DNA from 2 places in the Arthrobacter sp. P4_F11 genome. Region 2 is predicted to be linked to the other one. Evidence: predicted binding sites of a transcription regulator. Region 2 holds the regulator's gene; the other holds the start of a gene.

Region 1 (14,632 bases), on a different contig from region 2:
AAGTGGCTCGTGGCACGACTTCCCGGGCCCGTGAGCTCGCGCTGAAGGGCCGAATAGTCAGTGTTCGGGGAGTAGTACTTGATGTCCCGAGCCTGCTTGGTAGCTTTTGCCTTTTGACGGCCGCGCCCCATGGCGTGACCCCCTTTTGTACTTGGACCGGAGGTGGTCACCTTTTGGCGATCGGTGAGGCCCCGGAATGTTTGGTCAATTTGTCGTACACCTAGATTACATGCTTTCGGCGCCAACTGCTCGCCGGCCCGCCCCCTGTGGACAGTGTGGCGCCTCCCGCAACGGCGGGCGCTGCCACTGGCGCATGCGCGGTGCCGCGCATCTTCGATAGAGTTTCGTGATGTGCGCCCAGAAAAGGGCCGCTACGCCGGGCTTCCAGCCTCGGCAAAGACGCACGGAAGTGGTGAATTTCTCAGTGACCGAAGAGAATCCAAGGAACGACGCCGGGACTATCCCGCCGCCGCCCTCGAGGCCGCCGACGTCCGCCCTGCCCGTCATCACAGCCGACCGTGGGCGGCCCACGAATCCTGCGGCGGCACCCGTAGCGGCGAAACCCGCGCGCCCGGTCCTTGCCGGCACCGCGTTCGCCGGCGCCAGGAAAGCGCTCTCACGCACCAAGAAGGCTCTCTCACGGCGGGCACGCCCCCTGGTCCGCCGGATCCGCCGGCAGGGGCCAAAGCGGCTCGGCGTGGCCGCGGCCGTCCTCGTGGTGCTTGCGCTTCTGGTCTGGTGGGCTGTGGCCGCATTTGCCGGCAGCGGCCAGGCCTCCCCGGAAAACGACAGCCCGGCCCCCGCCGCTTCGTCGGCGTCCGCCCCCGCCAGCCGCGGGGCGTTGCCACTGGAAGGCGTCAGCCCCCTGGACTTCCAGCTGCGGGACTGCTTCAAGGACTTCGACCCGGATGCGCAACAGTCCACCGTCGTGGACTGCGCCACCGGCCACTCGGCGCAGTTGGTCGCCGTGGAAAAATACGGGCCAGATGACTCGTACCCGGGCCGGGACCAGCTCAAGCAGAAGGCACGCGATGCCTGCAAGGCGGCTCCGCTCACGGCAAAGGCCGGCGACTACGACCTGAGCTACAAGCTGGCCTACCCGAGCCCGCGCAGCTGGGAGATGGGCGACCGGCGGGTCGACTGCTACGCCGCGACGAACGGCGGAAACGTCATCAAGGAGTCCCTGCTTCCCTAGGCTTGCCCGGCGGCGCCTACTCCTTGCGCCGGACCGAGAGCCCGGTGCCCGTGGCCGCGCCGCCGCTGGTCAGCTCCCTGTCCCCCAGCCCGCCCATGGTGAGTTCCATCAGGTCCGGCGCGGTGTCCACCAGGACGGTGTCGCCGTCGGCGATTTCGCCGGTCAGGATGGCCTTTGCCAGCCGGTCGCCGATCTCGCGCTGCACCAGACGGCGCAGCGGCCGCGCGCCGTACGCGGGATCGAAGCCGGATACGGCCAGCCAGGCGCGGGCACCCTCGGTAACTTCGAGGTTCAGCCGGCGGCCCTTGAGCCGCTCGCCCAGCTCCTTGACCTGCAGTTCCACGATCCGGGAGAGCTCCTCCACGCTCAGCGGATCGAACAGCACGACTTCATCGAGCCGGTTGAGGAACTCCGGCTTGAAAGAAGCGTTGACCGTGGCCATGACGGCGTTCTTCTTGGCCGCGGCGTCGAGGTTGGGGTCCACGAGGAACTGGCTGCCCAGGTTCGAGGTGAGCACCAGGATCACGTTGCGGAAGTCCACGGTGCGGCCCTGCCCGTCGGTGAGCCGGCCGTCGTCGAGTACCTGCAGGAGGATGTCGAAGACCTCCGGGTGGGCCTTTTCCACTTCGTCGAGCAGCAGCACGGAGTACGGGCGCCGCCGCACGGCCTCGGTAAGCTGGCCGCCCTCCTCGTAGCCGACGTACCCGGGAGGCGCCCCGACGAGCCGGGCGACGGAGTGCTTCTCCGAATATTCGGACATGTCGATCCGCACCATCGCGCGCTCGTCGTCGAACAGGAAGTCCGCGAGGGACTTGGCGAGTTCGGTCTTGCCGACGCCGGTGGGGCCGAGGAACAGGAAGGAGCCGGTGGGCCGGTTGGGGTCGCTGATCCCGGCGCGGGCGCGGCGCACGGCGTCGGAGACCACGGCGACGGCTTTCGTCTGGCCGATCAGCCGCTCGCCCAGCACGTGCTCCATGTTCAGCAGCTTCTGGCTTTCGCCCTGGAGCATGCGCCCCGCGGGGATGCCGGTCCAGGCCGAAATCACCTCGGCGATGTCGTCGGCGGTGACCTCGTCGGCCACCATGAGATCCTGCTTGGCCCCGCCGCCGGCCACCCGGGCCGACTCCGCTTCGGCGGCCACATTGAGTTCCCGCTCAAGGGCAGGAATATCGCCATACTCGATCCTCGACGCGGTCTCCCAATCGCTTTCGCGCTGGGCCTTTTGCGCTGCCGAGCGGAGTTCGTCCAGCTTGGCCTTCAGGTCTCCCACTCTGTTGAGGCCGGCCTTCTCGGCTTCCCAGCGGGCGTTCAGCGCGGCCAGTTCTTCATTCTTGTCCGCCTTGTCCGCGCGGAGTGTAGCCAGCCGCTCCACGGAGGCAGGGTCCTTCTCTTTTGCGAGGGCTAACTCCTCCATGGTCAGGCGGTCCACGGAGCGGCGCAGCTGGTCAATCTCCTCCGGGTAGGAATCGATCTCCATGCGCAGCCGGGACGCGGCCTCGTCCACGAGGTCGATCGCCTTGTCCGGCAGCTGCCGGCCGGAGATGTACCGATTGGAGAGCGTGGCGGCGGCAACCAGGGCGGAGTCGGCGATGGCAACCTTGTGGTGCGCCTCGTAGCGCTCCTTGAGACCGCGCAAAATGCCGATGGTGTCCTCCACGCTGGGCTCCCCGACAAAGACCTGCTGGAAGCGGCGTTCCAGGGCGGGGTCCTTCTCGATGTTCTCCCGGTACTCGTCCAGCGTGGTCGCACCGATGAGGCGCAACTCGCCGCGGGCCAGCATGGGCTTGAGCATGTTGCCGGCATCCATGGAGCTGTCCCCGGTGGCGCCGGCACCCACCACCGTGTGGAGCTCGTCAATGAACGTGACGATCTGCCCCTCAGAGTTCTTGATCTCTTCCAGGACAGCCTTGAGCCGCTCCTCGAATTCGCCGCGGTACTTCGCCCCGGCCACCATCGAGGCGAGGTCCAGGGCGATCAGCGTCTTGCCGCGCAGGCTTTCGGGGACGTCGCCCGCCACGATCCGCTGGGCAAGTCCTTCGACGACGGCGGTCTTGCCCACGCCGGGCTCGCCGATGATGACGGGGTTGTTCTTGGTGCGGCGGCTCAGGACCTGGATGATCCGCCGGATTTCGGCATCGCGGCCAATCACAGGGTCCAGCTTGCCCGAGCGGGCAATCGCAGTCAGGTCGGTGCCGTACTTCTCCAGCGCCTGGAAGGAGTTTTCGGGGTCAGCGTTGTCCACCTTGCGGCCGCCTCGGAAGCCCGGCAGGGCGGCCAGCAGTGCCTCGTGCGAGGCGCCGGCCTCGCGCAGAAGCCTCCCGACGCCGTCGCTCCCGGCCGCAAGCCCCAGCAGCAGGATTTCTGCGGAGACAAAGGTGTCGCCAAGGCGCTCGGCCTCGTTCTGGGCATTCTTGATCGCCTGCAGCCCTGCCCGGGACAACTGCGCCTGCTGCACGCTGCTCCCGGAGGTCGACGGAAGGGCCTTGATGGCGGTGCTCGCCTGGACACTGACGGCGTCCGGGTCGGCGCCGGTGGCGCGGAGCAGCGCGACGGCGACGCCCTCCCGCTGGTCCATGAGGGCCTTGAGCAAGTGAGCGGGCTCGAGCTGCGGGTTGCCCGCAGTCGAGGCGTTCATGGAGGCCGCAGCGAGGGCCTCCTGGCTCTTGGTGGTGAATTTGGCGTCCAACGAGGGCTCCTTCCGGAATGGTCCTGATATCAAAGTTGAGTCTACATCGCTCAAGTTTGAAATGAGGGAGGCTGGCTCCATGTTTGCCGACAGCGAAACGCCTGTCTAGGGCCGGCCGCCCGCGGCCACCCGGACGCCCCCGCAGCACACCCTCGCGCGCCCCCGCCGCGGGACATGCCCTCCAGCGCGCCCGAAGAGTGGACATAGCCCCACCATGCCCAGCGCCCGGGTCCACGGCTGGACATGTCCCCCCGGCTCGGGCACGAACATTGGGCATGTCCCCTCGGGCCGGGCGTGAACAATGAGCATGCCCGGCGGCCCTTAGCCTGCGCGGCCCGCGTGAATGACTTAACGTTGCTTAACGATCGGCGGGCTCCTTACTGTAACTGGGGTCACAGCAAAACGAACCGACGCGAAGGAGGGCCGGACATGCACGAACACGCCATAAGCGCCACCGTCGACGGCCCCGTACCGCCGGTTTCGGCCGCTGCCGTGGCCCGCGCTGCAGGGGTTTCCTCGGCTGCGGTTTCCTACGTCCTCAACGGCAAAGGCGGCGTCTCGCCCGAGACCCGGCGCCACATCATCCACGTGGCGAACGAGCTCGGCTTCAGGCCCCGTAAGCCGTCGCAGTCAACCGACCCGCAGCGGACCCGGGTCATCGGGCTGATCCTGCCGAACATCATCAATCCGATGTTTCCGCGCTGGGCGCAGGGCGTCATTACGGCCGCGGCGGAGTCCGGCTACGAAGTGTTCGTCGCCACTACCCAGGACGATCCGGAGGTGCTCGCCCAGGTCACCTCGACACTCGCGCACCGCAACGTCGATGGCATCATCCTGGCCGCCTCGCTCCGGGACGACGCCACCGCGCTCCGCACGCTGAGGGCGGCCCGCATCCCCTACGTGTGCCTGTCCCGCAGGGCGGACTTCCTCGACTCGGATTTCGTCGGGATCGACGACGACGCGGCAGCCACCACGCTGATGCAGCACATGCTCAGCCACGGCTTCACCGAAATCGCCACAGTGATCGGCCCCCGGTTCTCAACGGCCTCCCTGGCCCGCGAACAGGCGTTTGTCCGCACAGCCGCCGCGGCGGGCATCACGATCAGCGGTGACCGGAAGATCAGCACCAGGGTCAACAACGAGGGCGGCCGGCTGGCGGCGGAGCGGCTCTTCTCGGCCGGAACGCCGCCGCAGGCCGTGGTCTGCGGCAGCGACGAGCTTGCCATCGGCGTCATGGAATACGCGTTGTCGCGCGGCCTGCGCATCCCGGACGACGTCGCCGTCGCCGGCTGTGACGGGCTGCCGCACAGCCGCTCCGGGCTGATCAACCTGACCAGCATTGTCCAACCGCAGCAGGAAATGGCCAACGAGGCGTTCGCCATGCTGCTCAAACGCATCGATTCCCCGTCCGCCACCTACACCTCGAAAGTGTGCCGGCACCGCCTGCACGTCGGGCGGACGTGCGGCTGCACGCCCCCTGACAGCTGAGGCCGCGCCACACGCGGGCCGGCCCGTCCGCGGCCAGCCCTACCCGTTCCCGCGACTCTGACGAACCACGCGCCGCGCGCACCGCCGCGGCCGCCTACCTCCCGTATGCCCTTTCCGCATGCCCGCCCTGACCACCTATCCCCCCAACGAGCCAAGGACCCCGACCCATGTCAGTTGTATCCGCAACAAAGAAGATGCGCACGCCACAGGAAATCAATGGCGTGATCTTACGCCGCGTCATGCCGCTGCTGATCGGCGCCTACATCATGGCCTTCCTGGACCGCACCAACATCGGTATGGCCAAGGACCGGCTGGAGATCGACCTCGGCATCTCGGCCACCGCGTACGGCATCGGCGCCGGGCTGTTCTTCCTGACCTACGCCCTGTCCGAAATCCCGTCCAACCTGATCATGCACAAGGTCGGCGCCCGGTTCTGGATCATGCGGATCATGATCACCTGGGGCATCATCTCCGCCGGCATGGCCTTCGTCCAGGGCGAATGGTCCTTCTACATCATGCGGATGCTGCTAGGCGTGGCCGAGGCCGGACTCTTCCCGGGCGTCATGTACTTCCTGACGCAATGGTTCGTGGTCAAGGACCGCGCCAAGGCCAACGGAATGTTCCTGCTCGGCGTCTCCATCGCCAACATTGTCGGGGCCCCGCTGGGCGGGCTGCTTCTGACCTTTGACGGGCTCGGCGGCCTGCACGGCTGGCAGTGGATGTTCCTCGTCGAAGGACTCCCGGCCTGCGTCCTCGCCTACGTCGTCTGGAAGAAGCTCCCGGACCGCCCCAGCATGGCGACGTTCCTCACCGCCGAGGAAGCCGCCGATCTCGAGGCCCGCATCGCCGCCGAGGAGACCGCCGGCGCCGCGGCCTCCGGCAACCACCTGCTCCGCGATGTTCTCAAGGACAAGCAGATCCTCCTCGTCGTCGGCGTCTACTTCACCCACCAGATCGCCGTCTACGCCCTGTCCTACTTCCTGCCCTCCATCATCGGCACGTACGGCAAGCTCAGCCCGCTGCAGATCGGCCTGCTGACGGCCATCCCGTGGATCTTCTCCGCGGCGGGCGCCCTGCTGGTCCCCCGTTTCGCCACCGACGGCCGCCGCTCCCGGATGCTGGTCACCGGCACCATGACCGGCATCGTCGCCGGCTTCGCCCTCGGCGCCGTCGGCGGGCCGCTGCTGGGCATGATCGGCTTCTGCCTCGCCGCCTTCAATTTCTTCGCCCTGCAGCCGATCCTCTTCACCTACCCGGCCACCCGCCTCAGCGGCGCCGCCCTCGCCGGCGGCATCGCCTTCGTCAACACCATCGGCCTCTGCGGCGGCTTCCTGGGCCCCTACGTCATGGGCTTCATGCAGGACGCCACCGGCTCCAAGCTCTCCGGCCTGTGGTTCATCGTGGGCATGTGCGTCATCGGCGCGCTGCTGTCCCTGCTGCTCAAGCGCGGCACGGAGAAGCCCGCGATTGTTCCGGCCGCCCACTGACGCACTGCTCCCACCGCCCGTTCCGGACGCGCCCCGCCGCGCGTTCGGAGCGGGTCCGCAAGCCATCTCACTGCAAGGACTACTCATGGATTTCACCGCCAAGCGCATCCTCGTCACGGCCGGAGCCAACGGCATCGGCCTGGCCATCGCCAGCAAGTTCCGGGAACTCGGCGCCACCGTCTTCGTCACCGACATCGACCCCGACGCCGTCGACAAGGCCCGCGTCAACGGGCTCCTCGCCGCGGTCAGCGACGTCTCGGACGAGGGCCAGGTCCGCGAACTCATGGACACCGTCCGGGTCGAAATGGGCGGCCTCGACGTCCTCGTCAACAACGCCGGCATCGCCGGGCCCACCGGGCCCCTGGAATCCCTCGACGCCGCGGCGTGGAAGGCAACCTTCGACGTCAACATCCATGGTCAGTTCTTCTGCATCAAGCATGCCCTGCCCCTGCTGCGCGAGGGCAGCGGCGCCTCTATCGTGAACCTGTCCTCGGCCGCCGGGCGGCTGGGCATGGCCGGCCGCAGCGCCTATTCGGCGTCGAAGTGGGCCGTCGTCGGGCTGACCAAAACCCTCGCGATCGAACTTGGCCCGGACGGCATCCGCGTCAACGCCATCTGCCCCGGCGCCGTCAACGGCCCACGCATCGACTCCGTCATCGCCGCCAAAGCCCGGATGCTCGAGCTGCCGGCGGACGAGGTGTCCGCGCTGTACCACAACCAGTCCTCGCTGGGTCGGCTGATCGAGGCCGAGGACATCGCCAACATGGCCGCCTTCGTGGCCAGCGATATGGCCCGCAACGTCAACGGCCAGGCTCTCGCCGTGGACGGCAACACCGAAAAGCTCTACTGACCTGAACTGAACTGCCTGGGGAGCCGGTCCGCCCCAGCCCGCCGCCCGCCCCGCCCCCACACTGCCCCGCCCTGCCCACCAAGGAGATATTCCCATGGCTGCTGCCCGCAAGGTCATCATCACCAGCGCCGTCACCGGCGCCATCCACACACCGTCCATGTCCCCGCACCTGCCCGTCTCCCCCGAGGAGATCGCCGACGCCGCGATCGGCGCCGCCGAGGCAGGCGCCGCGATCGTGCACATGCACGCCCGCGACCCCAGAGACGGCCGCCCCTCCCAGGACCCCGAGCACTTCGCCCCGATCCTGGACAAGCTCAAGCGCAACACCGACGCCGTCATCAACATCACCACGGGCGGCTCGCCGCACATGAGCGTCGAGGAGCGGATGCAGCCGGCGGCGCTGTTCAAGCCGGAGCTTGCCTCCCTCAACATGGGCTCAATGAACTTCGGGCTGTACCCGATGCTGGACCGCTTCACCGAGTTCGGCCACGACTGGGAGCGCGAAGGGCTCGAAAAGAGCCGCGACCTCGTCTTCAAGAACACCTTCCAGGACATCGAGACCATCCTGGGCATCGGCAACCAGAACGGCACCCGCTTCGAGTTCGAGTGCTACGACATCTCGCACCTGAACAACCTCGCGCACTTCCACGGCCGCGGGCTGGCCAGGGGCCCGCTGTTCGTCCAGTCGGTCTTCGGCCTGCTCGGCGGCATCGGCGCGCACCCCGAGGACCTCATGCACATGCGCCGCACGGCGGACCGCCTGCTCGGCGAGGACTACGAGTGGTCCATCCTGGGCGCCGGCAAGAACCAGATGCCGCTCGCCACGATCGGCGCCGCCATGGGCTCCCACGTCCGGGTGGGCCTGGAGGATTCCCTGTGGATCGGTCCCGGCCAGCTCGCCGCGTCCAACGCCGAACAGGTCACCAGGATCCGCACCATCCTGGAAGCCCTCAACTTTGAGGTCGCCACCCCCGACGAGGCGCGGCAGATGCTGCAGCTCAAGGGCCGGGAAAACGTAGGGTTCTGAGCCGATGAGCATCCTGGTGGCCCCGGACAGTTTCAAGGGCACCTTCACGGCGGCCGAGGTGGCCGGGCACATCGCGGCTGGCATCCGCTCGGCCGGCGCGGCGGCACGCGAGCTGCCCGTGGCCGACGGCGGCGAGGGCACCACCGATGCCCTGGCCCGCGGTCTGGACGCCCGGCCCGTCCTTCTCACCACGGTCGGGCCGTGGGGCGAACCCGTCGAGGCAGCGGTCGGGCTCACCGCCGACGGGACCGCCGTCGTCGAACTGGCCGTCGCGAGCGGCCTCAACCTGCCGTCCGCCGGCGGTCGTGACCCGCTGACGGCGAGCACGTACGGCACCGGCGTCCTGATCGCGGAGGCCGCCCGGCACGGCGCACGCCGCATCGTGGTGGCGGCAGGGGGCTCGGCCACCACCGACGGCGGGGCCGGCGCCATCGCCGGGATCGAGGAACGCGGCGGGCTCCGCGGCGCCGAACTGGTGATCCTGAGTGATGTCACGACGCGTTTCTCCGACGCCGCACGCGTGTTCGCGCCGCAGAAGGGAGCCGGGCCGGCCGCGGTTGAGCTGCTGACACACAGACTCGAGCTGCTCGCGGCGGAGTTCGCCCGGGACTACGGCCGCGATCCCCGCTTGGTGGACCGGACCGGCGCGGCGGGTGGCTTCTCCGGCGGAATGTGGGCCCGTTACGGCGCCCGCCTGGTGTCAGGGGCGGACTATGTCCTGGATTTGCTGGGCTTCGACGCGCAGCTGGTTGCCAGCAGCGCGGTGGTGGTCGGCGAGGGCCGGCTGGATTCCCAGACCGGCCAGGGGAAGATCGTCGGTGCCATCCTGGCCCGTGCCGGCACCACTCCGGTGTACGCGGTGGTGGGATCGGTGGATGCGGACCTCGGCGACTACGCAGACAGCTTTGCCCGCATCATCGTGGCCGGAGATCCGGCAGCCATGCAGGCGGCGGGGGCGGAACTGGCCCGTGCGGCTGCGGCGGCTTCCCATGCTGCTGGTGCTGCTCCTGCTGCTCCTGCTCACCTGTGAGTCCGCGGGACATGTCCTCTGCTGCCCCGTGCCAGTGGACATACTCCCTTTATGTCCATCCCCGGGCCCGAATACTGGACATGTCCCCCGCAGCCGGACGTGACCATGGGACATGCCCTCCCTCGTCTCCGCAAAATTGCCCAAAAGCTGGACATGCCCATCCCGCCACGTGTGACCACCGGGCATGCCCTCCGCTGCCCTCTGCCAGTGGACATAGGCCCGTTGTGCTCATCCCCGGACCTGAAGACTGGACATGTCCCCCGCTGCCGGACGTGACCACTGGACATGTCCTCCCGCAGCCGCACGATTGGCTGGAAACTGGACATGTCCCCAAGCGGGAACTGGTGAAAACCAACTCGTGAAGCCCGGCCTAGCGGAGCTCGGTGGCGCGAAGCCTGGACCGGCTCGGATGGCACGGCTCAGAAGGAGTGGCCGGGTTAGTGAGGCCCAGTTAAGGTGACCCGGCTCGTGAGGCCGGCTCGAAAGTAGCTGCCCGAAAGTCCGGGCTCAGGAGGAGCGGTCCGGCGGCCGGGTCCCCCAAGGAGCCGGCCGCCGAACCAAACACTCCCACCCCCAAAGCTTGTCACAGGTTTGACAAAATTGTCACACGCCGCTCCGGGCCGTGCCGAGGCCCGTCGGTATTGTGGAATCCATGAATGACACGACGGCACCGCAGGATCCCGGGCACCGGAGCATATTCCTTGACAAGACGCACCCCGCTGCCTGGCGCGCACTCAACGGGCTGGGCCTGAAAGCCAAGGAAGCCGCCACCGAGGCCGGGCTGGACGACACACTCATCGAGTTGCTCAATGTCCGCATTTCGCAGATCAACGGCTGCGCCTTCTGCCTGGACATGCACGTGGGCGATGCCGTCAAGAACGGCGAGTCGGCCCAGCGCCTGGCCGTCCTCCCCGCATGGCGAGACACCACTCTGTTCTCCGAAAAGGAACGTGCAGCCCTGACGCTGGCCGAGGCCATCACCACCATCTCTGACGCCTATACCCGCGACCACGAAGGCGCACAGGCCAGGCGGCACCTGACGGCCGAAGAATTTTCCGCCGTCAGCTGGCTGGCGATTACGATGAACGCGTTCAACCGGGTTTCCATCGTCAGCCAGCACCCGGTCCGCGGCGCCCGCGGCTAACCCACCGTCCACTCCCGCCAGCCGCCGGTACCAGAACACCCGGTCGGCGGACAGGTGTCCGCGGCTAACGCGCCGGCGGTGCGTGGACGGCCAAGCAATGAGCCGTAGCCACAACTGGCGTGCAGTCGTAAGCTCGAAAAGTGGGGCGGAGCCGCGGTCACCGAGGGAGCACTGCCATGAGGTGGGTCAGGCCGGGTCACCCGGAGTACGACGAAACACGAAGACTCTTCAACGCGATGATCGACCGCCATCCGGCCGTCATTGCCCCGTGCGCCAACCCGGAAGGGGTGGCGGAGGCGTTGGCGTACGCGCGGACACACGGCTTCGAAGTCGCCGTCCGGGCCGGCGGCCATTCCGTAGCCGGCATGTCCATGAACGACGGCGGCCTCGTGATCGACGTTCGTCCGATGAAATCCGTGCGGGTGGACCCGGAGGCCCGCACTGCCACGGTGGGCGCGGGCCTTACCTGCGGCGAGTTTGACCGAGCCACCCAGGAGTACGGCCTCGCCATCACGGGCGGGCGGGTCTCCACGACCGGGCTCGCGGGTTTCACGCTCGGGGGTGGGTCCGGCTGGCTCGAGCGCGCCTTCGGCTTCGCCTGCGACGACCTCGTCTCCGTGGATCTGGTCACCGCCACCGGCGAGCAGGTGACGGCCAGCGCCCAGGAGAATCCCGAACTCTTCTGGGCCCTGCACGGCGGCGGCGGGAACTTCGGCGTCGCCACCTCGTTTACGTTCGGCCTACATCAGCTGGGGCCAAGCGTGCATGCCGGGGTGCTGATGTGGCCCGGGGACGCAGCCCCGGAACTCAGCCGCGGATACCGGGATCTGGCCTCCGCGGCTCCCAACGAAGAGTCCGCCACCCTCATCTACGGGATTGCACCGGCGGAACCCTTCGTGCCCGCGGCCATGGTGGGCAAGATGGCGGTGTACGTCGTGTATGTCTTCGCCGGGGATGCCGGGGAAGGCAAAGAACATGCCAAGGCATACCGGGAACTGGGCCCTGTTGTGGACCTGGTGGAAGATACCGGCTACGCGGACTTCCAGTGCTCCCTGGACGACCCGCCGGGCAAGTACAACTACTGGAGCGCGGACTATCACGACGATCTCTCCGACGACGCCCTGGACGTCATCATCGACTCGGCCCGGAACCTCCCGGGACCAAGCTCCCAGCAACTGATCGCCCATTGGGGCGGGGCGGTGAACGGGCCGGCCGCCGCGGCCACCCCGCTGCTGAACCGGACCGCCAACTGGGTGAGTCACCCGTTCGGCCTGGGCGACACCCCGCAGGGCGGGCAGGACGCGAAGGCATGGGTCAAACGCTTCCGCAAGGACATCTCCCCCTACGCGACCGGGGGCGTCTGGCTGAACTTCATCGGCGACGAAGGCCAGGCCCGGATCCGCGCGGCCTACGGCGACGAAAACTACAACCGGCTGGCAGAAGTGAAACGCGAGTTTGATCCCGGGAACGTGTTCCGCGGCAACCAGAACATCCGACCCGCCGTCGCGGCATGACCCCGACGGCGGCGCCGGCCCGGTGCCCGCAGTCCGGGCCGCGCGTGTCCGGGGTCGGGGCTAGACTGCCACCATGGCCGTCTACGTCGATCCGCCACTCTGGCCTGCCCACGGAACCCACTTTTCCCACCTGGTCTCGGACACGTCGCTGGCGGAACTGCACGCCTTCGCCGCAGCCGCCGGCATCCCCGGGCGAGCGTTCGACGGCGACCACTACGACGTCGCCGAGGCCCGGTACGAGGCCCTGGTGGCGGCCGGCGCCATTGCTGTGGAGGGCCGGGTCCTCGTCCGAAAGCTGATCGCCAGCGGGTTGCGGATCCCGGCACGACGGCGCGGCAAGGCCCTCCGGGTCCCGCTCCTGAACCGCTGGAACGAGGCGTTGCCGGGCCACGACGCCCTCTTCCTGGACCTGCTGGACCGCTGGGGCGAGGAACACCGGAAGTACCATGGCCGCACCCATCTGCTGGCGGTGCTGGAAGCCCTGGACCTGCTGTGCGATCCGGCCGATCCGCCCCGCACCGTGCTGCTGGCCGCCTGGTTCCACGACGCCGTGTACCGCGGCGTTGCGGGCCAGGACGAGGAAGAGTCGGCGCGGCTGGCCGACGACCGGCTCAGGCATGCCGGTCTCCCGGCCGCCGAGGTGGACGAAGTGGTGCGGCTGGTGCTGCTGACGGCCGACCACTGCCCGGAGCCCGGAGACGACGACGGCGCCCTGCTCAGCGACGCCGACCTCTCCGTCCTCGGAGGGGAACCGGAGGCCTACGCCCGCTACCTCGCCGCCGTGAGGGAAGATTTCGCCCACATCGGCGACGCCGACTTCGCCGCCGGCCGCGCCGCCGTCGTCCGCCAGCTGCTGCAGCTCGATCCGCTCTTCCACACCGACCGTGGCCGGACACTGTGGCTGGACGCGGCCCGCCGGAACCTGCAGGGCGAACTCGCGTGAGCCGTGTCCCGGCCTCCCGCCGGAGGCCGGCGGCTCAGGCAGCCACGCTGAGGTGATTCGCCAGCCGGTCGAAGGACTCGCGCCACCCTTCCCCATGGCGGTCGCGGCTTTCCGCGGAGTCGAACGGCCCCTGGGTGAAGGTCATCTGCGTGCCGCCGTCGATCTCCTCCAACCGGATCGTCACCTCGGTCTCGAAGCCGCGGGTGCCGTCCGGCCTGTCCCAGGCATGGGTGAACACGAACAGGTGCGGCGGCTCGACATCGGTATGCACCCCGCTCCACCAGAATTGCTGCCCGGTACTGTCCTGGATCATGCAGGCGCGGTACAGGCCGCCAACTTCGAGGTCCGCGTCGACGCTCTCGCGCGGGACGTGGAAGCCGCGCGGACCCCACCACTGCGGAGCCTGGTCCGGGTCCGTCAGAGCCGACCACACACCCTGGATCGGCGCCCTGAACTCGCGGACAATGACCAGCATGAGGTCCGTGTCGCCGGATGCCGGTTGGCTCATGGTCCTCTCCTTCGGATTGCTTGAACTGACGGGCGAAGTGCCCCGGCCTGCTGGCTGCGCTGCCGCCGCCTAGCGCCGGCCGGGGCTGTAGGCGGTCACATACGGGGTGTTGCTCGGGATGATTTGTTTGCCGAGCGGCATCAGCGAGATGGGTATGAGCTTGAGATTGGCGATCGCCAGCGGAATGCCGATAATCGTGATGGCCATGGCGAAGGCCGTAACGACGTGTGCGATCGCGATCCAGATCCCGGCCACAAGCAGCCAGATGACATTTCCCACCAGGGTGAATATGCCGTTGCCGCCGGGCTTGTCCACCACCATTCGGCCGAACGGCCACAAGGCATAGGACGCGATGCGGAACGAGGCCAGGCCCCACGGAATGGTGACGACCAGCAGGCAGCAGACGACGCCGGCCAGGAAATATCCCAAGGCAAGCCACAGGCCGCCGAAGAGCAGCCAGATGATGTTCAAGAGTGTCTTCATGGATTAATTCTCGCCCGTAGGAGTGACATTCGGATCAGTGGTTTACCCGGAAAGATCCCTGACTTTCGCGCCCAACCCCGGACAGGTTTCCACGAGCCCGGTCCACGGGTGCCCGGCCGGGTTGGGCCCGCCTCGTCGGTGCTTAGGTATCGGCCTGTTTGACCATGGCGGCCTCAACGTTGATCTTGACCTTGTCGCTGACCAGCAGGCCGCCCGCTTCAAGGGCGGCGTTCCACGTCAGGCCGAACTCCTTCCGGCTGATGTCCGCCTCGGCACT
Region 2 (14,632 bases):
CCGACGTCGAGGACGGAGGTCCCGGGCATCAGATGCGGGAGCACGAACGCTGCCGAGTTCTCCGCCGTGCGGGAGGCATGGGCACGGACCACCGACTCGTGGTGGCCGTGCGTGTAAACATCGTCAGGCTGCTGCGCACTCATAATGGAACGCTACCCTCCCGCGCCCGGAAAAGGATGGATCCCCAACTGCGGGTCAGCAGGCGCGCGCCCGCAGGCAGTTTTTTGCGGGTGGCCGTCAGTTTTGCCGCTTCCGGCGCAGGCGATTCTACGGATGAATGGAGGAGTGAAGATCAGCAACAGCAACAGCAACAGCAACAGCAACAGCAACAGCGGCAGTGCCAGCGGCGCCGGCAGCGGACTGGGCCTGTTCCGGGCCACCGGAATCTATGTCGGCGCGATCCTGGGCTCGGGTGTCCTGGTGCTTCCCGCCATCGCAGCCAAGGAGGCCGGCCCGGCGTCGCTCCTGGCCTGGGCCGTCCTGCTGGTGTTCTGCATTCCCGTTGCCTTCAGCTTCGCCGAAATGAGCCGCCAGCAGCCCGACGCCGGAGGGATCGCCCACTTCGTCAAGCGTGCCTTTGGTCGCCGCGCCTCGGTGGTGGCCGGGTACCTCTTCTTCTTTTCGATCCCCTTCGGCGCCCCGGCTACGGCCGTGATCGGCGGCAACTACATCGCCCACGCCGTCGGCGGCGGCCGGGACACCGCAGTCCTCGCGGCGGCGGTGATCCTGCTGGCCGCCTTCGCGAGCAACGCCGTCGGCATCAGGGTTTCCAGCCGCATGCAACTGGCGCTCATGGTGCTGCTGGTGGCACTGCTCGCGCTCGCCGTCGTGCTCGCGGCACCACACGCCAAAGCGGAAAATTTCCAGCCCTTCGCCCCGCACGGCTACTGGGCGGTCGGCGGTGCCGCGAGTCTGCTGTTCTTCTGCTTCGCCGGCTGGGAAGCCGTCTCGCACCTGGCCGGTGAGTTCCGGAACCCCGGGCGCGATCTCCGACGGGCCACGTGGCTCACGCTGATTGTGGTGGGCGCGGTCTACATTGGCGTTGTCGCCGCCTCGGTGGCCGTCCTCGGCCCGGAACTGCCCGCTACTGCGGTGCCCGTCGCGGCGTTGCTGGAGAAAGGGCTGGGCTCATTGGCGGCCCCGCTCACCGCGGTTGCGGCGGCGGTTTTGACGTTCGGCCCCATCAACACCTTCGTGGCCGGGGCCAGCCGGCTCGGGGCTGCCCTGGCGTCCGACGGCGTGCTGCCGCCCGCCCTTGCACGCGGTGCCGGGCGGGGACAGGTACCCGCCGCAAGCCTGGCAACTCTGGCCGTCCTGACCTTGCTGTCCTTCGCTGCCGCCGTCGCCGGACTCACCGACATGCAGTTCCAGATCGGCGCGGCCTCGGCGTGTTTCACGGCCGTCACCGCGTTTGGGCTGGCGGCCGGCATCCGGCTGCTGCAGCCGCGGACCGTTGCCTGGTACGGCGTGATCGTGGCGGCCGGGGTCATGGTGGCCGTCCTGATCTTCAGCGGCTGGGCGCTGGGGGTTCCGCTGGCACTGGCAGCGGCCGCCGTCGGCGTCGGCAGGCGCTTTGGCGGGACCTCAGAACAGGAAACGCTGCCGGAAACGGCGGCTTCGGCACTGGCGGAGTCGCTCCCCGGTCGCCGGCCGGAAACCGCCGCCCATCCGTGACGTCCGGGCCGCGGGTCAGCCGGGGCGCTGCCCCGGCGCTTGCTCCTGCCCTGGGCCGCGGGCCGCTTCCTCGCCCGCCCGGACAGTGGCATCGATCATGGAGTTCATGAACCGGGTGACGATCTCCAGTTCCTCCGGCGTGAAGTTCGCCATGGCTGCACCCATGTGGCGGGCCAGCGGCAGGAACATTGCGCCGCCGTCCCGGTAGGCCTTGGGCGTCATGCGCAGCTGCACCTGGCGGCGGTCCGCGCCCTCGCGCTCACGGACCACGTGGCCGGAACTGTGGAGCCGGTCGATCAGTGCGGTGGTGGCCGGGGAGCTGAGGTTCAGCTCTTTCCTCAGCACCCCTGGAGTGACAATCTGGTCCCGCGCCGCGTGCCGCATGATGACGGCGAGGGCGTTGAGGTCCGTGCGGTGCATGTCATTGCGGCCGCCGGCGGAGTCCACATAGCGGTTGGCTTCGAGGGTGAATTCCTGCAGGAGCCGGACGAGGGGCGGCGGACCGGCGGCTTCGGGCGGGACTGTGTTCCTGGGCGAGGCCGCGTCTTCGGATAGGCCTGCGTTTTCGGATAGGCCCGGGGATTCGGCTGACACGGCGGACCTCCTTCGTCCCTTGATCCTGCCCCCGCGGTCTGACCGCGGCAGGTCGGCGCTGTCGACGGCGCCTTCGGGAGTCTACTGCAGGGTCTGCGCAGCGGCCTGACGCAGGCTGTCTCTATTCTCCTCCGGTGCCCCGGCCAATGGGTTATCTCTATGATGGAGATAGTCTACTATGGAGTTGATCTCTGCTCCCACTCCGAGGCGCACCCTGGAAGGAAACATGAAAACGACTTCGTCCGCGGCGACCCGTGTCCCGTTCTGGCTGCGCTGGCTGGTCCCCGCAGTGCTCGTCCTGGCCTGGCTGGCCATCGCCGGCGTCGGCGGCCCTACATTCGGCCGCCTGAGCGAGGTGTCATCCAATGACCAGGCATCGTTCCTTCCCGCCGGAGCCGAGGCCACCGAGGCCGCGGACTGGCAGGCCAAGTTCAGGGACTCCAAGGAGATCCCGGCAGTGATCGTGGTTGAGAGTGACTCCGCTTTCACTCCGGACCAGCTCCGCGAGACCGCGGCCCTCAAAGGCAAGCTGGAGGCCCTGCAAGCCGGGAGTACGGTGATCGGTCCCATCCCCTCCGAGGACGCCAAGGCAGTCCAGTTCGTGGTGCCCATTGCTTCCTCGGCGGAAGTGAAAACGGTGGTCAAAGAACTGCGCAACGAGGTCCGGGCGTCCGCGCCGGCCGGAATGCAGACCTTCGTCACCGGACCGGCCGGGCTCACCGCGGACCTTGTGAGTGCCTTTGCCGGCATTGACGGCATCCTGCTGCTCGTGGCCCTGGGCGCCGTGTTCCTGATCCTGCTGATTGTCTACCGCTCCCTGCTGCTGCCCGTCATGGTGCTGTTCACCTCGGTCTTCGCGCTGTGCGCCGCGATCCTGCTGGTGTTCGGCATGGCCAAGGCCGGCTGGATCCAGTTGAACGGCCAGAGCCAGGGCATCCTGTCCATCCTGGTGATCGGCGCAGCCACCGACTACGCACTGCTGTATGTGGCCCGGTTCCGCGAAGCCCTGACCCACACCACCAACCGGACGGCCGCCGCCGTCACCGCATGGAAGGCGGCCTGGGAACCGATCCTGGCCTCCGGCGCTACGGTAATCATCGCGCTGCTCTGCCTGCTGTTCTCCGACCTCAACTCCAACAAGGCCCTCGGCCCGGTGGCGGCGGCGGGCATCCTCTGCGCGCTCTTCGCCGCCCTGACCCTGCTGCCGGCCCTGATGGCACTGCTGGGCCGGGCCGCGTTCTGGCCGTTCCGGCCCAAGCTGCTCCCGGAAACCGATCGGGAACCGGAACTGGTCACCGGCCTCGAGGGCCAGAAGGGACTCTGGCGGGCCACCGGTTCGCTCGTATCCCGCCGGCCGCGCACGGTCTGGGTCGCCTCGGTGCTGCTGCTCCTGGTAGCCGCTACCGGCCTCCTGCAGCTTAAAGCCAACGGCGTCGCCCAGACCGACGTCATCCTCACCGCCTCCAATGCCGTCGACGGGCAGGATGCCCTGGGCCGGCACTTCGACGCCGGGTCCGGCAGCCCTGCGGTGATCGTGGCCGACGAGGCAAACGCCCAGGACGTTCTGGCGAAGCTGCAGACCAGCGACGGCGTCGGAGACGCCTATCTGCTGGCCGAAGGCGGCGCCCCGGTCATCACCGGCGCCCCGGGCGCGCCGGCTGCCCCCGCAATCAGGGACGGGAAGGTCCTGATCAACGCGACGCTGAACCACGCCGCGGACTCCGCTGAGGCCGAAAACGCCGTGGTGTCGCTCCGCCAGGACCTGAAGAAGATAGACAGCGGTGTGCTGGTCGGCGGTGTGACGGCCACGGCGCTGGATACCAACACCACTGCCCAGCGCGACCTCGTCACCATCATCCCGGTGGTCTTGGGCGTCATCCTGGTCATTCTCATGCTGCTGCTGCGCTCGGTGCTCGCGCCGGTCCTGCTGGTCGCCTCCGTGGTCCTGTCCTATGCCGCGGCGATGGGCGTCTCCGCCTTCGTGTTCAACAATGTCTTCGGCTTCCCGGGCGCGGACGCGACGGTGCCCCTGTTCGGCTTCGTCTTCCTCGTGGCACTGGGCGTCGACTACAACATCTTCCTGATGAGCCGGGTCCGGGAAGAATCCCTCAAGCACGGCACCCGAGCCGGCATCCTGCGCGGCCTCGTAGTGACAGGCGGGGTCATCACCTCTGCCGGGGTGGTCCTGGCGGCCACCTTCGCGGCCCTCGGCGTCATCCCGATCATGTTCCTGGTCCAGCTCGCCTTCATCGTCGCGTTCGGCGTCCTGCTGGACACGGTGCTGGTCCGCTCGCTGCTGGTGCCCGCGCTGGCCTACGACATCGGCCCGCGGCTTTGGTGGCCCGGCAAGCCCGGCCGGCCCGGGCGCGGGGCCGCTGCCCGCGATGGCGCCCGGGTCACGCTGTCCGCCGAAAATCCGAAGGCAGATCCGGCTGAAAACGAGGAGGCCGGGGTCCGCTAGGCGGAACCGAAGACCGCAGCCGCCGTCACTGTCCGCCAGTCACCGCCCGCCGTCCCTCCACCAGGCGACGGTGGCGGCGGCTGCCTCGTCCAGCGGGGTCGGTGTCAGACCCAGGGCAGCCTGGCTCGCCATGGAATCCATGACGAAGGGGTGCTCGAACTGGTACAGGGTCTCGGCCAGGTCCCGCATATCCGGAGAAAACACTCCCATTGCCCTCACCGCCCACCCGGGAACTCCGGTAACACGCGGTGCCCGGGCGCCGGCCGCCTTGGCGAATGCCCCCGCGATCTCGCGCTGGGTCAGTGCAGGTCCGGTGGGCGCATGCCATACCCGGTTCCACACCTGAGGCCTGTCAGCCGCCGCAATCATGGCGGCTGCGAGGTCCGGAACGTACGTGAAGGAATGCGGCTGGTCCGCCCGCCCGATCACCTGCATTGGCTTGCCGGCCGCGACGGGCCGGACCATGCGCTCGCCGGCGTGCGAGTTGCGGACCCGCGGCCCGAAGAAATCGCCGGCCACCATGCTCACGGTGGTGGTGGGGGAGGCCGCCCGGGCTGCGAGCAGTGCGGTCCGGACTCCGCGCTTGCCGCCCTGCGCCTGCCGGGGGCTGTCCTCGGTCATGATGTTTTCCGGGGTGCTGTAGGAGTACAGGCTTTCCGGGAAGACCACGACGGCGCCCGCTGCGCCCGCCGCAGCGAACACATTCAGCTCGGCGGCCGGGAGTTCCCTGGCCCACACCTCGGCGTTGTACCGCGAGCCGTGGATGCAGTGAAAAACGGCCGCGGCGCCCTGGAAGGCCTCGCCGAGCCGGGCGGGCTCGGACACGTCGATCGACACTCGTTCCACCAGCGGGTGGGCGGGTCCGCTGCCGGACCTTGTCAGGAGGCGCACCCGGTGTCCCGCCGCTGCCAACTGTTCGGCGACGGTCCAGCCCACCGGGCCGGCCCCTGTGACGACGTGGAGCCTGGACGGTTGGTGCCCGGAGGCTGCAGGTTGGGACATTCCGATCTCCTTTTCAATAACGAGAGCAGTGCTCTCCCATTCAGGATGCGACACCGTTGCCGGCAAGTCAAGAGCGGTGCTCACATTTGTTGACAGTGCTCTTGGATGTGGAATGCTGGACTCATGCCAGAGGACAGGATTGCGGGCGCGACAGACGCCGGCGTTGCGGCCGGCCCGGCCGGAGCGGCCCCGGCGGCGGTGCGGCTGCGCACCCCGCGCGAGCGTGCCCGCGCCCAGACGGTGGCCGATATCGTCCGCCTGGGCCGGGAGCATCTGGCGCTGCACGGGGCCGCCGCGCTGTCCCTCCGTGCCGTGGCCCGTGATCTCGGGGTCGTCTCTTCGGCGGTCTACCGCTACGTGGAGAGCCGCGAGGAACTGCTGACCCTTCTGCTGATTGATGCGTACAACGAACTTGGCGATGCGGTGGATGCCGCCGTCGGGGCCGTGCCGGAGGAAGACTTCGGCGGGCGCTTCGCGGCGCTGGGCGGCGCGGTGCGGGACTGGGCGGTGCGCGAGCCATCGCGCTACGCCCTGCTCTTTGGCAGTCCGGTGCCCGGTTACCAGGCCCCGGCGGAGCGGACCACCGGCCCCGGGACGAGGGTGATTACGGCCCTCATTGGAATCCTCGACGGCGCCTTCCGGGCCGGGCGGCTCGCCGCGACCGGCCGGCAGGGTCCTGCCATGGCCGCCGGGCTGGCGGGGGACCTGGCGAAAATCCGCGCCGAGTTCGGCCTGGCGGTGCCGGATGACCTCCTGGCCCGCGGCGCACTGGCCTGGACCTCACTCTTCGGCGCCGTCAGTTTCGAGGTTTTCGGCCAGTACGGCCCAGGCACGTTCACTGCCCGGGAGGAGCTCTTCGGCCACCACCTCGCGGTGCTGGCCGACGTCGCGGGCCTGCCGGCGGCCGGCACTGCCAGGTAAACCAGGTTCCCCTGTTGCCCTGCCGTGGCGCTCGATAGACTGCCCCTGCGCCCGCACGGGCGCGCCAGATGCGTCCAGGAAGGATCCATCCATGTCTGAAGAGACCAGGCCTGAAGAGAACAGGCCTGCAGAGAACACGCCTGAAGAGAATGTCCCCGGAGAAGCGGCGGCGCGGAACGTCGATGCCGGTCCCGCGGAAGTTGAGGTAGAGGCCGCAGCACCTGAGGGGCAATACGTTGAGGGCGACTACGGCTCCGCCGGCACGGCCGGCCAGGTCCCGCCCACCGCCGTCGAGGGGGAGTACGCGGCGGGGGACTATGGCGAGGCCGGTGTGGCCGGAGCCGCCGTCGTCGGCGACGTGGAAGGCGACTATCCCGAGGGCGACTACGGCGAGGGCGGGGTCTCAGGTGAGCCCGCCGGCGTCGCCGGTGAGTCGGCCGGCGTCGCCGAGGAAGGTGAATACCCCGAAGGCGACTACGGCAGCGCCGGTACGTCCCGTCCCGAGCGATCCGCCCCGCCGGCAACGGGAGAGCCTGCCGACGGCGACGCCGCTCGGGGCGACAACTAGCGGGACCAAAAGCTGGCGGGACCAGCCGGCGCGGGCGCCGGCTGGTCCCCTCGCCAGGTCTGCGCCCCTGCGCCCAGCGTGCAGGTTCGCGCAGGGCGAAACGCCGCCCGGGACGCGCCGGAAGGGCTGGATTGAGGGGAATTTAGGCGGCGAGGAGTTGCCTCGGGCGGGACGGGTAAGCAGGGTTGAGTCGACTTCGCTCAACTTTAAATTGACTTATGTCCCCCTCTGGGTAAAGTTGAGTGTAGATCGCTCAATAACGGTCGGACCCACTGCGGTTAGAGCCACTGCGGGTCCGCGGCCATCTCCGCAAGATTCCTAGGAAGTAAGGAAACAATCCATGTCACGTGCAGTAGGTATTGACCTCGGAACCACTAACTCCGTCGTCTCCGTTCTCGAAGGTGGCGAGCCCACCGTCATTGCCAACGCCGAGGGTGGCCGCACCACGCCGTCGGTTGTTGCCTTCTCCAAGTCCGGAGAGGTCCTGGTCGGCGAGATCGCCAAGCGCCAGGCCGTCAACAACATTGACCGCACCATCGCGTCCGTCAAGCGCCACATGGGCACTGACTGGACCGTCGCCATTGACGACAAGAAGTACACGGCGCAGGAAATTTCCGCCCGTATCCTCATGAAGCTTAAGAACGACGCCGAGTCCTACCTCGGTGAAAAGGTCACCGACGCCGTCGTCACCGTGCCGGCCTACTTTAACGACGCCCAGCGCCAGGCCACCAAGGAGGCCGGAGAAATCGCCGGCCTGAACGTCCTGCGCATCGTCAACGAGCCCACTGCGGCCGCCCTGGCCTACGGCCTGGACAAGGGCAAGGAAGACGAACTCATCCTGGTCTTCGACCTCGGCGGCGGAACCTTCGACGTCTCCCTCCTGGAGGTCGGCAAGGATGAGGACAACTTCTCCACCATCCAGGTCCGCGCCACCGCCGGTGACAACCACCTCGGCGGCGACGACTGGGACCAGCGCGTCGTTGAATACCTGCTGAACCAGCTCAAGGTCAAGGGCATCGACCTCACGAAGGACAAGATTGCCCTGCAGCGTCTCCGCGAAGCCGCGGAGCAGGCCAAGAAGGAACTCTCCTCCTCCTCCAGCACCAACGTTTCCCTCCAGTACCTGTCCGTCACCCCCGACGGCCCGGTCCACCTGGACGAGCAGCTGACCCGCGCCAAGTTCCAGGACCTCACCAAGGACCTGCTGGACCGCACCAAGAAGCCGTTCCAGGACGTCATCAAGGAAGCCGGCATCAAGCTCTCCGAGATCGACCACATCGTGCTCGTCGGCGGCTCCACCCGCATGCCGGCCGTCTACGACCTCGTCAAGGAACTGGCCGGCGGCAAGGAGCCCAACAAGGGCGTCAACCCCGATGAGGTCGTCGCCGTCGGCGCCGCCCTGCAGGCCGGTGTTCTCAAGGGCGAGCGCAAGGACGTGCTGCTGATCGACGTCACCCCGTTGTCCCTGGGCATCGAAACCAAGGGCGGCATCATGACGCACCTGATCGAGCGCAACACCGCCATCCCGACCAAGCGGAGCGAAACCTTCACCACCGCGGATGACAACCAGCCGTCCGTGGCCATCCAGGTCTTCCAGGGCGAGCGTGAGTTCACCCGCGACAACAAGCCGCTGGGCACCTTCGAACTGACCGGTATCGCGCCGGCCCCCCGCGGCGTTCCGCAGGTCGAGGTCACCTTCGACATTGACGCCAACGGCATCGTGCACGTTTCGGCGAAGGACAAGGGCACCGGCAAGGAACAGTCCATGACCATCACCGGCGGCACCGCGCTGTCCAAGGAAGACATCGACCGCATGGTCCACGACGCCGAAGAGCACGCAGCCGAGGACAAGGCCCGCCGCGAGGCAACCGACACCCGCAACACGGCCGAGCAGCTCGCCTACTCCGTGGACAAGCTGATCGCTGACAACGCCGACAAGCTGCCCGAAGAGGTCAAGACCGAGGTCAAGGCCGACGTCGACGCCCTCAAGAAGGCCCTCGAAGGCACCGATGACGCCGCAGTGAAGACCGCGTTTGAGAAGCTGCAGGCTTCCCAGAGCAAGCTCGGCGAAGCCATCTATGCCCACGCCGGATCCCCCGACGGCGCCACCGGCGCGGAGGGTGCCCCCGCGGGCGAGCAGGCAGCCGGTTCCGATGAGGACATCGTCGACGCCGAAATCGTTGACGAAGACGAGAAGAAGTAATTATGCCGCACCACGGTAACGAAGAAGAGCACGGTTCTTCCGAGAGCCGGCGCGACGCGGAACAGCAGGAGAACGAGCCGCAGAAGCCGGTGATCCACGATAACCGCAAGGTTGATCCGAAGACCGGCCAGGCCCGCCACCCCGGCCAGGATCACGCCGCTGCCGCGGCAGACTCCGGGGACGCCCTGTCCCAGGCAGAGGACATCCTCAACAGTGTTGAGGTGCCCGCCGCGGAATCTGTAGCGCAGGGCGTTGACGCGGCCGCGGCGGAGGAGCTCAGGAATGACCTCCGCCGGCTGCAGGCCGAGTACGTCAACTACCGCAAGCGGGTCGAACGCGACCGGGCCGTGGCGGGGGAGATGGCCGTCATCGGCGTCCTGAACTCCCTGCTCCCGGTGCTGGACGACGTCGACGCCGCCCGCCAGCACGGCGACCTCGCGGACGGCCCCTTCGCCGCGATCGCCGCCAAACTGGAGGCTGCGCTGAAGACGTACGGACTGGTCCGCATCGATGAGACCGGCGTGGAGTTCGATCCGACCATCCACGAGGCCCTCATCCAGCAGCCTGGCACGGATATCGAAATCGATACCGTCAGCCAGGTGCTGCGCTCGGGCTACAAGTCCGGCGACCGTGTCCTCCGCGCGGCCCAGGTGATCGTGGCGGTACCGGCGTAGGTTGCGCCCACGCCTTCGCGGATAAGGGGGCCCCGCCCCTACGCGTGGTGGCAAAGTCCTTACGGACTTTGCCACCACGCTCCGGCAGGCCCGATGCCACTCCCGGGCCCCCTCATCCGCTCCGGCGTTCAGCGTTCGCGTCACCTAAGGTGAGATGATCACAAGCTCGGAGCGATGCATGGGCCCCGGGAGTGGCATCGGGCCTGTCGAAGCCGGGTGGCTTGGGATCGTAGATCCCGAGCCACCCGGCGAAGGGGCGGGGGCCCATGCATCGCGGAGAGTTCGTTAAGAACAGATTTGAAAGGAAACGCCATTGGCTAGCCAGGACTGGGTGGACAAGGACTTCTACAAGATCCTTGGTGTCGCCAAGGACGCTTCCGACGCCGACATCAAGAAGGCCTACCGCAAACTTGCCCGGCAGCACCACCCGGACACCAATGCGGGGAACGTCGCGTCGGAGAAGAAGTTCAAGGACATCTCCGAGGCCTATTCCGTGCTCTCGGATCCCGATGAGCGCCAGCAGTACGACGCCATCCGGGCCATGGGCGGCGGTGCACGCTTTGCCCCCGGCGGAAGCGGCGGGGCCGGCGGCGGAGCTGGCTTCGAGGACCTCTTCGGCGGGCTCTTTACCGGCGGCGGGGGCCGCCATTCGGGCGGTTACAGCACGGCCGGCGGCATTCCGCCCGAGTTCGCAGATCTCTTCGGCGGCGGCGGATTCGGCGGCGGGGGCCAGTCCTTCCAGCGGGCCCCGCAGAAGGGCTCGGACCGCACCGCGTCGACCTCGATCTCATTCGGCGGGTCCATCCGCGGCACCACGATCGGCCTGCGTGAACCGGACGGCGAGGTCATCGACGTCCGCATCCCGGCCGGCATCAAGGACGGACAAAAGGTCCGCGTCCGCGGCAAGGGGCAGTACGCGCCCGCCGGCAACGGCGACCTCATGGTCACCGTCTCGGTAAAGCCGCACGAATTCTACGTCCGCGACGGCGACAACCTCCGGATCCACGTCCCGGTCTCCTTCCCGGAGGCGGCCCTGGGCGCCGACATCGAGGTTCCGACGATCGACGGCGACACGGTCAAGGTCAGGGTTCCGGCAGGGACGCCCTCGGGCAGGACCCTGCGCGTCAAGGGCCGCGGCGTCAAGCACGCCAAAGCCACCGGCGACCTGCTGGTGACGATCGACGTCGCTGTTCCGCGGAAGCTGAACAAGGAAGCGGAGGAGGCCGTGAAGGCCTTCGCCACGGCCACCGCCAATGAGGACGTCCGCGCGGGCCTGACAGCCAAGGCCCGGCTCTAGGAACGGGATCCAGCCATGGCCATCGACTTCGACCAGCCGATCTTCGTCATCTCCGTTGCCGCGGAACTGGCGGACATGCACCCGCAGACGCTGCGCCAGTACGACCGGCTGGGCATCGTTTCGCCCAGCCGTGCCCCGGGCAAGTCGCGGCGTTACTCGCAGCGGGATGTGAACATGCTCCGCGAGGTCCAGCGGCTCTCCCAGGAGGGGGTCTCGCTCGAGGGCATCAAGCGGATCCTGCAGCTGGAGAACCAGGTGGCCGCCCTGCAGCGCCGGGTCGGCGAACTGACTGAGGAGCTGGGCCGGCGCCGCCAAGGGGCCGATTCGCGGATCTTCGCCGCAGGAACTGCCGGCGACGTCGTCAGCCTGGCCCGCGGCAAGCGTCCGCAGGCGCGGTCGCAGGCGCTGGTGGTGTGGCGGCCGAGGGGCATGGGCTAGGACTCATCGGCCAGGACACGCAGCTGTGCCCGGGACCAGTGGTCCCGGGCACAGCTGTTGTTGCGTCCTGTTGTTGCGTCCGGTGGGGGGCTGCCGTGGCCTACTTGCTGGCGGCGATGAGCTGGTCGACGGCGGCGCGTTCGCTGTTTCCCCAGGCTTCCCTGCTGAGCAGGGCGGCTTGGTGCCGGGCAGGTGTGCCGACCAGGAGCAACGGAGCAAGAAGTCTGTTTTTTGCCCGATCAGCCGGCCGGCGGGCTGTGGAGCGAATCCGCCGGGGCAAGTAGCGGCAGGAGCGAACCGAGTACACCGGAACGCAATCAGGTACCCGACCATCCGATAGTCGGGTACCTCATTTGCGTGACTTCATGCCCATTCCGCGCGTTGAATTGGAGTGTCAGAAAAGGCTGGCATGACACGCCTACAGCTCCTACGGGAAGCCCGGGCGCGGAGCCAGCGCAGGAGCAGCGTAGACGCCGGGGGCATCGCATGCATGATTCAACCGAGTATGATCCGTCCACTGCCGATTCTTCACGGCCAGCTTCTTTGACGGGCACGCCGTGAGCCCGGGGCTCCAGGCGGCCGTGCTGTTTGCCGGCTCCCTGCCGGGGCACATCCTGATGTCCCTGGGGCAGGCCCTGGTGGTCGTCTGCCTGTGCTTCGATTTCGTCCGCGCGGTCTCCGTGCCGCGATCCCGCAGCCGGTACGTCGCCAACACGTGGTTCCGGACACTTGCGCTGCCTTCCATCCTGGTCATGGCGGTCAGCGTGCTCCTCGATGCCGCCTCCGGCTCTTGGCCCGAGGTCGCGGCCGGAGTGTTCGTCCTGGTCGCTGTGATCTTCCGGTGGCACTATGGCAGCGACGAGGACAGCTGGTGGAAGGGCAAAGGCAAGGCCCTGGGCCGTTGGCTCCGGAACCGGGCAGCCTCCGGTTCCCTGGTTGCTCCGGCCACGGCCTGAAAAAGACCTTGCTGTCCGGGCGTCCCAGGGTGTCCAATCCTTAACACAAGGCCCTGCAGGGCACGAGTGGATGCGACGCCGGGAGGTTCTCATGCCGTCGAAAGGCGCCAAGACGCCGTCAAGGGGACCGGTCCGGGGTACGTCTGACCTCCGGCGGGCAGACGCCAACGGCGTCGCGCCGCCGGAACAGCCGGACAAGGTCCGCAATGTAGCACTCGTGGGGCATTCCGGTTCCGGAAAAACGATGCTCACCGAGGCACTGCTTGCCGCCACCGGAGCCATCACCCGCAAGGGCTCGATCGCCGAGGGCACTACGGTGAGCGACTCGGATCCTTCCGCCATCGCGCAGCAGCGCTCCGTGGCGCTCGCGGTGGTGCCGGTGATGGTGGGGGACATCAAGGTCAACCTGCTGGACACTCCGGGCTATACGGATTTCATCGGCGAGCTGAGGGCAGGGCTCCGGGCGGCGGATGCGGTGCTGTTCGTCGTCTCGGCCACCGACGATGTCGACGCAGCGACCACGGCGCTTTGGAGCGAGTGCCAGCGGCTCGGGATGCCGCGGGCCGTGGTCATCAGCCGCCTGGACCATCCGCGCGCGGATTTCGACGCCGCCATCGCCCGCTGCCGCCTGGCATTCGGCGACTCCATCCTTCCGCTCTACCTGCCGGTCCCCGCCGACGGTCCCGTCACCGGGCTGCTGGGACTGCTGACCGGCACGGTCTCCGACTACAGTGATGCGGAACCGGCGCCGGCCACCCGGGCCGCGACCGGCGTCGAACTCGCCGCCGCGGAGTCCGCACGGGGCGCGCTGATCGAAGGGATCATTGCCGAGAGCGAAGACGAGACGCTCATGGAGCGCTACCTCGGAGGCGAGGAAATCGCCCCCGACGTCCTGATCACCGATCTTGAGACGGCGGTGGCCCGCGGGTCCTTCCATCCGGTGCTGCCGGCCTCGGCGGAGTCCGGACTCGGCCTGTCGGAACTGCTCGAGGTCCTGGTGCGTGCGTTTCCGACGCCGGCGGAGCGCGGCGTCCCCGCAGCGACCGACCTCGACGGGGTGCCCGCCGGCGCGCTCGGCTGCGACCCCGACGGCCCGCTGCTCGGTGAAGTGGTCCGTACGACGATCGACCCGTTCCTTGGCCGCGTCTGCCTGGTGCGCGTCTTCTCCGGCGTGGTGCGGGAGGACGCCGCCATCCATGTGGGCGGCCGCGGAATGGCCGACCGCGGCCACGAGGACCACGACAGCGACGAGCGGGTCACCCACCTCTACTCGCCGCTGGGATCAGGACTGCGGCCAGTGCCGTTCTGCGTCGCGGGGGATATCTGCGCGCTGACCAAGCTGGGCACCGCCGAGACCGGCGACACGATTTCGGCCAAGGAGCTGCCGCTGCTGGTGGCCGCCTGGGACATGCCGGACCCGCTTATGCCGGTCGCCATCGAAGCCGCCACGCACGGCGACGAGGACGCCTTGGCCAGGAACCTGGGGAAGGTCACGGCCGGGGACCCGACGCTGCGGGTGGAACGCAACTCCGAAACCCACCAGCTGATCCTGTGGTGCATGGGCGAGGCGCACGCCGACGTCGTCCTGGGCAGGCTGCGGGACCTAGGGGTGAACCTGCAGAGCGTCCCGGTCATCACGCCGCTGCGGGAGACGTTTGCCGCGCCGGCCGCCGGGCACGGGCGCTACGTCAAACAATCCGGCGGCCACGGCCAGTACGCGGTGTGCGACATCGAGGTGGAACCACTCGACCGTGGCGGCGGGTTCGAGTTTGTCGACAAGACCGTTGGCGGCGTGATTCCCGGGCCGTTCATCACCTCGGTGGAAAAGGGCGTGCGGGCCCAGA

Evidence for each region. The regulator HspR, encoded in region 2, represses chaperone genes until heat shock. The targets are predictions, from matches to a motif close to AAGTTGAGTCNNNNNGACTCAACTT.
Region 1: a site for HspR is predicted at 3,914-3,938, ahead of clpB (ATP-dependent chaperone ClpB). Genes of this name have one in related genera too.

Annotation. Positions count from the first base shown of each region.
Region 1 covers NZ_JBFUJK010000008.1:153,876-168,507, forward strand. The annotation lists gene AC1DRO_RS11260 (DUF3073 domain-containing protein) at 1-131, opposite strand, end outside; gene AC1DRO_RS11265 (septum formation family protein) at 425-1,195, shown strand; gene clpB (ATP-dependent chaperone ClpB) at 1,212-3,881, opposite strand; gene AC1DRO_RS11275 (LacI family DNA-binding transcriptional regulator) at 4,311-5,369, shown strand; gene AC1DRO_RS11280 (MFS transporter) at 5,537-6,856, shown strand; gene AC1DRO_RS11285 (SDR family oxidoreductase) at 6,942-7,706, shown strand; gene kce (3,5-dioxohexanoate:acetyl-CoA acetone transferase) at 7,801-8,733, shown strand; gene AC1DRO_RS11295 (glycerate kinase) at 8,738-9,763, shown strand; gene AC1DRO_RS11300 (carboxymuconolactone decarboxylase family protein) at 10,416-10,907, shown strand; gene AC1DRO_RS11305 (FAD-binding oxidoreductase) at 11,084-12,421, shown strand; gene AC1DRO_RS11310 (DUF4031 domain-containing protein) at 12,495-13,364, shown strand; gene AC1DRO_RS11315 (SRPBCC family protein) at 13,399-13,872, opposite strand; gene AC1DRO_RS11320 (YccF domain-containing protein) at 13,942-14,355, opposite strand; gene AC1DRO_RS11325 (YceI family protein) at 14,498-14,632, opposite strand, start outside.
Region 2 covers NZ_JBFUJK010000019.1:82,698-97,329, forward strand. The annotation lists gene AC1DRO_RS18670 (methyltransferase domain-containing protein) at 1-143, opposite strand, end outside; gene AC1DRO_RS18675 (APC family permease) at 286-1,674, shown strand; gene AC1DRO_RS18680 (MarR family winged helix-turn-helix transcriptional regulator) at 1,690-2,268, opposite strand; gene AC1DRO_RS18685 (MMPL family transporter) at 2,495-4,729, shown strand; gene AC1DRO_RS18690 (NAD-dependent epimerase/dehydratase family protein) at 4,769-5,731, opposite strand; gene AC1DRO_RS18695 (TetR/AcrR family transcriptional regulator) at 5,855-6,652, shown strand; gene AC1DRO_RS18700 (hypothetical protein) at 6,744-7,220, shown strand; gene dnaK (molecular chaperone DnaK) at 7,561-9,423, shown strand; gene AC1DRO_RS18710 (nucleotide exchange factor GrpE) at 9,426-10,097, shown strand; gene AC1DRO_RS18715 (DnaJ C-terminal domain-containing protein) at 10,411-11,394, shown strand; gene AC1DRO_RS18720 (heat shock protein transcriptional repressor HspR) at 11,410-11,832, shown strand; gene AC1DRO_RS18725 (hypothetical protein) at 12,390-12,788, shown strand; gene AC1DRO_RS18730 (elongation factor G-like protein EF-G2) at 12,880-14,632, shown strand, end outside.